Regions from separate parts of the Arthrobacter sp. R1-13 genome, predicted to be linked through region 2. Evidence: riboswitches for the same ligand, from Rfam matches in the RefSeq annotation. Region 2 holds a riboswitch; the other holds the start of a gene.
The links. A riboswitch is a leader RNA that binds a small molecule or an ion and turns the genes downstream of it on or off. The one in region 2 is predicted to bind S-adenosylmethionine.

Region 1 (3,215 bases), 1.8 Mb from region 2:
GTGGAACCATTCGAAGGCGGACGCTGGTGACCTGCACCACGAACCGCCGGATTCATCGAGTATGGCCTCACATCAGTGCAGGCTCAACGGCGAAAAGTGCAGACATGCTCTGCAAAAATGCAGAAACTGCGCGCTCGAGGCCTGCCTAGGGAAAGAAGCTCCTGCGCAGCTCTTCGCTGAGCTGCCCGATCTCCGTGAGGAAACCGTCATGGCCAATCGGTGCCTCAATGACGTGGACGGGAACGTCGCCCGGCAGCGCCTGGGCAAGCTCGCGGGACTGTGCAGGAAAGTACAGCCGGTCCGTGTCCACCGCCGCCACAAAGAACTCGGCGGTCGCGGCAGACAACGCGTCCTTGAGTGGGCCGCGCCCCCGGCAGACGTCGTGGCTCATGAGCGCCTCGGTGATGGCAATGTAGCTGTTGGCGTCAAAACGCTTTACCAGCTTGCTGCCCTGGTGGTCCAGATAACTTTCCACCTGGTACCGGCCACGCTCCCCCAACGACATTGCCTGCAGCGGGCTTTCGCCACGCTGGGCATCCCGGCTGAATCTCGTGTCCAGTTCAGCAGCTGAACGGTAGGTGATGTGGGCGATGCGTCGGGCAAGGGCGAGCCCTGCTTCGGGCTCGGGCCCACCGTAGTAGTCCCCGCCGTTGAAATTGACGTCCTGTCGGATGGCAAGAGTCTGAGCCTGGGCAAAAGCGATCTGCTCTGCGGTGCTGCGCGCGCCGATGGAGATCACTCCACAGCGCTGCACCCGTCCCGGATGGCTGACAGCCCACTCAAGGGCACGGGCACCGCCGAGGGAGCCGCCCAGCACGGCATACCAGCTGCCGATGCCCAAGGCGTCAGCAAGGCGCGCTTCCGCCGCCGTCGTATCCCGCAGCGTCACCAGCGGGAAGCGTGAGCCCCATGGACGCCCATCGGGTGCCGCCGTCGAGGGTCCCGTGGACCCGTAACAGCCACCGAGGATGTTGATGGAGACGACGAAGAACTTGTCGGTGTCAACGGGGGCTCCCGGACCCGCCAGCTGTTCCCACCAGCCTTCCTCCTCGCTCTCACCGCGGGTAACATGCGTGCTCCCGGTAAGGGCATGCTGGATCAGGACAGCGTTGGAGCCATCACTGTTGAGGGTTCCCCAAGTTTCGTAGGCCAACGTGACGTCGGGAAGGTGGCCCCCGGCTTCGAGTTTGAGGCCGCCGATGGTGAGGAACCGGACAGTCCCGTCCGGAACGCTCTTCGGATGCGCAACGGGTTCCGTTGCAGGCAGTTCGGTTCCGGGCAGTTGGATTCCAGGTACGCCGGTGCGGTTGACGGCAATCGTCATAAGAGGACCTTTTCTACGCGCTTGCCTGCCATCAGCTGACTGACAGGCCAGGTCTTCACCCGGGGCACCCCACCGCGGAAGGAGGGTTGCCGGCCAGCAAGCCGGGGCTGTCGCTGGCACTCATGACCTTTTCAAAGTCTACGGAGAACGGTGCCGTAATAGCGAAGATTGTGACAGCAATATGACTCAGGAGGACAAAGGGCGACGACGACGCGCGATAGTAGCGCAGTTAGGTGACCCTAAGCTGAGAGGCCCATCACAAAGTGCCAAGATGAAGGCTATGCGCATGGATCACGTCTCTTACGCCTGTGAAAACGATGGCCTCGCGGCCACTACCGAACGAATTTCGTCCGCCTTGGGCGTCGAAGCTGTGAAAGGCGGGGTACATCCCCGCTTTGGAACCCGGAACATGATCATCCCGCTCGCCGGGCACAAATACCTTGAAGTCGTGGAGGTCCTTGACCACCCGGCATCAGATAAAGCACCCTTCGGACAGGCCGTCCGGGCCCGCTCGGCGGCTGGCGGGGGCTGGATGGGCTGGTGCGTCGAAGTAGACGACCTGGCGCCGTTCGAGGAGCGGCTTGGCCGTGCGGCCGTCAATGGAAACCGTAAATTCCCGGACGGACGCGAACTCGTTTGGAAGCAAATAGGCATCCTGGGACTCATCGCCGATCCCCAGGTTCCCTACATGCTCAAGTGGGAAGGTGACCCGTCATTGCACCCGTCCAACGCGTACCCAAGCAGCGTCAAGATGTCCAGCCTCACCATTGCCGGATCAGCCGAGCGGGTCACCGAATGGCTGGGTGAGCCCGTGGAGAGGCCTCTTGAAGACGTCGCCGTAAACTGGCTCGCACCGCACGGAACGCCGGGGATTCTGTCCGTCACGTTCGAAACCCCCATCGGAGCAGTCACCATCTGATCCAGCCACTGTTGGGAGGCTACCTCGTTCTTTGGAGAGAGCTCCCCCATATCCACGGGCAAAGTCTGCCCACAATACTTCGGCCGCCAACAGCGGGTGCCAATGACGTCACTTGCTGATGGTGGCCGAATTCCTTTACGCCCTTACCCCAGCCCGATTGCCTTGCCAAAGAGACTGAAGCCCACGAAGGCCACTATGTCCAGCAGGGCGTGGGCAATCACGAGGGGCATTACCCTGCGCGTCCGGGTGTAAAGCCATGCGAACACAGCTCCCATCACCGCGTTGCCGATGAAGGGGCCAAAGCCCTGGTACAGGTGGTAGCTTCCACGGAGCACTGCGCTGGTGAAGATGGCCAGCGGCACGCTCCAGCCGAACTTCCCGAGCCGGTTGAGCAGATACCCCACCACGATGACTTCCTCGACGATCCCGTGCCGGATGGCAGAGAGAATCAGAACCGGGACGGTCCACCAGTAGTCGTCAAGGGCGCTCGGGATGATGGCGGTGGTGATGCCCAGCTGCCTGCCAACGGCATAGAGCGCAAGCGAGGGGATGCCGATCAAGGCGGCGAGTCCCACCCCTTGCAGCAGGTCCTTCCCCGGCCGGGCCAGGTCGAAGCCCAGCTTGCCGAACGCGGACTGTCCCCGAAGGCCTGCGGGCCGTTGTTCCGTGAGGAAGTAGAAGACCAGGAGCACCGGCACCAGGGCAAAGGCAATGTCCAGCAATTGGTAGGTCAGGTCGAAGTATTCCCGCGTACTTTGGGAACGGTTGAGGGTGGACGTGCCCTGGGCCAGCGGCGCCTGGCTCATCTTGTCCAGCAGCTGCACACCTGAGTAAACGGCGGACTGGCCCAGGGAGAGGCCCAGGACAATCAACACTTCAATCCGCAGACGACGGCGGGATGGCACCAGCATGTTCCTATCTTGCATGCATTTGCTGGTTCTTTCCTGTACCCACCCGGTACAAGCCGGACCT
Region 2 (3,215 bases):
CGCAGCAGCCCCCACTAAGCTGGAGGCATGACTTCTGCTGCTCCCGCCACGGTGCTGGTGTTCCTTGATCCCGAGTTCCCCAGCGGCCGGATTGCGGACGCCTCACAGCCGCAACTGATGGCTACGGACCAGGGAGCCACCCGCGGCGATGGCGTCTTCGAGTCCCTCCTCGCTGTAGCGGGACATCCCCGGAAGCTGCAGGCGCACCTGAACCGGCTGGAGAGCTCCGCCGGGCTCCTGGACCTTCACATCCCGGGCCAGGATACGTGGCGGTTGGCCATCGCGACGGCATTGACGGAGTACCGCGCGAAGCATCCTGCCGTTGAACCGGTGGAAGAGGAAGCAGTGGTGAAGCTCCTGGTAACACGTGGCGTCGAAGGCTCGTCCGGTCCCACCTGCTGGGTCCAGGTGTCACCAGTGCCCGCCACCGGCCGTCGTCAGCGTGAAACCGGCGTGGACGTTATCCTGCTGGATCGGGGCTATGACAGCGAAGCGGGTGAGCGTGCCCCATGGCTGCTCCTCGGAGCAAAGACCCTGTCCTACGCCGTCAATATGGCAGCCCTGCGGTACGCCCACAGGCAGGGCGCCGACGACGTCATCTTTACATCAGCTGACGGCCGGGTCTTGGAGGGTCCCACCTCCACCGTGCTGCTCGCCCAGATTCAAACGATCGACGACGACGGCGGCGTCAGTCGCACAGTCAAGCGGCTTGTCACGCCCCAACTGGACAGCGGGATCCTCCCGGGCACTTCCCAGGGCGCGCTTTTCACGGCCGCCAAGACTGCGGGCTGGGAGCTGGGCTATGGCCCGCTGGAACCGCAGGACCTGCTGGATGCCGACGCCGTCTGGCTGATTTCCAGCATCCGCCTCCTGGCGCCGGTCAACCACATTGACGGCAAGGAAATCGGGACCCCGGCGCTCCGCAAACAACTCACGGCGGAACTCAGCGAGCTTTTCGCGGGGACTGAATAGGGCCTGTCCAAGGCAGGGTCCGGCGACGGAGAAGTGTCGTCAGGAAGGACCTTGTGGCGGCTCGTCCTGCTCCTTGGAGTCCTCGGAGACCGGCTCTTGATGGGTCTTCGCTAGGGGCTCGCGGCGTACTTCCGCTAAGGCCTGGGGTCCAGTCCGTATGTCCGGAATCGGGCCCGGCCGGTCCGGAAAAAAATCAATGACACGGGCCAGTTCATCGTGAAGGGACCGGCGGCGCGAAATGCCAGGAGGAAGGGCGTCCCGTTCGGCCTGCCGCGCGGCGTCCAGCGCCCTGCGTCCGGCTTCGGTAATGGCTACATCTATGCTGCGGCGGTCCACAGGGCTGCGGGAGCGTGTTACCAGGCCGCTCGCTTCAAGCCGCGCCAGCACTTTGCCCAGGCTTTGGCTCTGCACTTTGATTTGAGCTGCCAGCCTTTCCTGATTCAGTGGGCCGCCGTCGAGGCACTGGAGAGCTATGACTGCCGCGTGGGTAAGCCCTAAGGCTGCCAGCGCACGGTCCTGCCGTCGTTCGACGAGCCGTGCCGCCATAGACAGCAGCTGATGCGTGCTCCAGGTATTGGCGTCCTGATTCCGAATCATCCGTCCAGCCCTCCTCCTGGTTGCGATTCTTGCTGCCATGGGCAGAACCCTCAGCGCATACCATCCAACGCTCTACCATAAGCATGCTTACTATCCCTATGGCAAGTATGCTTATCAACTCTTTGCAGCCGACCCCGGTCAACCCCTTGCGTCTACGCCGAAATTTCCTGGGATCCAAAACGGCAGTGGTGGACATGTCCACCCGTTACGGAACATGACGACGACGGCGGTGCAGGCTGCCGTCGTAAGTGTTACTTTTTTGAGGAGTAATGAGAACCGGCGCCAAGCCCTGACTTGCCGGTCGGCAACCCTCCTCCCACGGCGGGGTGCCTCAGGTGAATACTCGGCATTCGACCCCATCGAGCTGCAAGCGTGAGAGAAGGAGACCCTCGTGTCTGACGCACCTGCCCAAACCATTCCGGCCCCCAGCGCCCAAGCTGCCGCTTCGGAAGAAAAACTGACCTACCGGCTGATTACCGGCCCGGATGACCGCAGCTTCTGCGAGCGGATCTCCACTGCCCTGGGCGAGGGCTACGTGCTGCACGGAAGCCCGGCCGCCACCTACAACGGCATCAACGTCATCGTGGCGCAAGCACTCGTGCTCCCCACGGCCATAGCCAGCGCCGATGCCGCAGTTGCCACCGCTGTTGACCGTCTTGAAGCCGACGAAACCGCTGACGACGACGCCCAAGACGCATTTGAGGGGCACGCATGAGCTATGCAGGAGACCTCACACCTGAAGACGCCTGGGCCAAACTCGAAGCCGGTGCCATCCTTGTGGACGTCCGCACCGAGGGCGAATGGGCCCACATCGGCATCCCCGAGACCAAAGCGACGGAGAACGATCCTCTGTTCATTTCCTGGTCCTTCCCCGGCGGAGTGCCGAACCCGGATTTCATCGACCAACTCAAGCAGCAGGCCCCGGAAGATGCCGGCGTCGAGCTCGTTTTCCTTTGTCGCTCCGGCCAGCGCTCCATCTCGGCAGCCATCGCCGCCACGCAAGCGGGCTACACCTCGTACAACATCCTGGAAGGGTTCGAAGGCGAGCCCGACCGCTACGGCGAGCGCATCGTCAACGGCTGGAAGAACCGCGGCCTTCCCACCAACCTTGGAAAGAACTAAGTGACCTTCAACCCTGACGCCGCTGGCTGGAGCCCTGACACCCAGGCTGTTCGCGGCGGGCTCGACCGTACCAACTTCCAGGAGACTGCTGAGCCGGTTTTCCTCAATTCCGGCTTCGTCTACGAGTCTGCGGCTGCAGCCGAGCGCGCCTTCACTGGTGAGGACGAACGCTTCGTCTACTCGCGCTACGGCAATCCGTCCGTGGCAACCTTCCAGGAACGCCTGCGGCTGTTGGAAGGAACCGAAGCATGCTTTGCGACGGCGTCCGGCATGTCCGCAGTCTTCACAGCGCTCGGCGCGCTCCTGGCTGCAGGTGACAGGGTGGTGGCGGCCCGCTCGCTGTTTGGTTCCTGCTTTGTGATCCTCAACGAGATCCTGCCGCGCTGGGGCGTAGAGACTGTCTTCGTCGACGGCCCGGACCTGGAGCAGTGGCGTGAGGCATTGTCCGTGCCCACCACCGCCGTTTTCTTTGAATCACCCTCCAATCCCATGCAGGAAATTGTGGACATCGCGGCCGTCAGCGA

Region 1: it holds a riboswitch for S-adenosylmethionine, as region 2 does, so the genes downstream of both, metX (homoserine O-acetyltransferase MetX) here and M1D88_RS19315 (DUF1737 domain-containing protein) in region 2, are expected to answer to the same signal.

What each region holds. Positions count from the first base shown of each region.
Region 1 covers NZ_CP096420.1:1,452,569-1,455,783, reverse strand. The annotation lists gene metX (homoserine O-acetyltransferase MetX) at 146-1,324, opposite strand; SAM riboswitch class IV at 1,337-1,452, opposite strand; gene M1D88_RS06585 (VOC family protein) at 1,605-2,243, shown strand; gene M1D88_RS06580 (CPBP family intramembrane glutamic endopeptidase) at 2,387-3,154, opposite strand.
Region 2 covers NZ_CP096420.1:4,156,221-4,159,435, forward strand. The annotation lists gene M1D88_RS19305 (aminodeoxychorismate lyase) at 28-972, shown strand; gene M1D88_RS19310 (MarR family winged helix-turn-helix transcriptional regulator) at 1,012-1,569, opposite strand; SAM riboswitch class IV at 1,835-1,948, shown strand; gene M1D88_RS19315 (DUF1737 domain-containing protein) at 1,961-2,284, shown strand; gene M1D88_RS19320 (rhodanese-like domain-containing protein) at 2,281-2,691, shown strand; gene M1D88_RS19325 (O-succinylhomoserine sulfhydrylase) at 2,692-3,215, shown strand, end outside.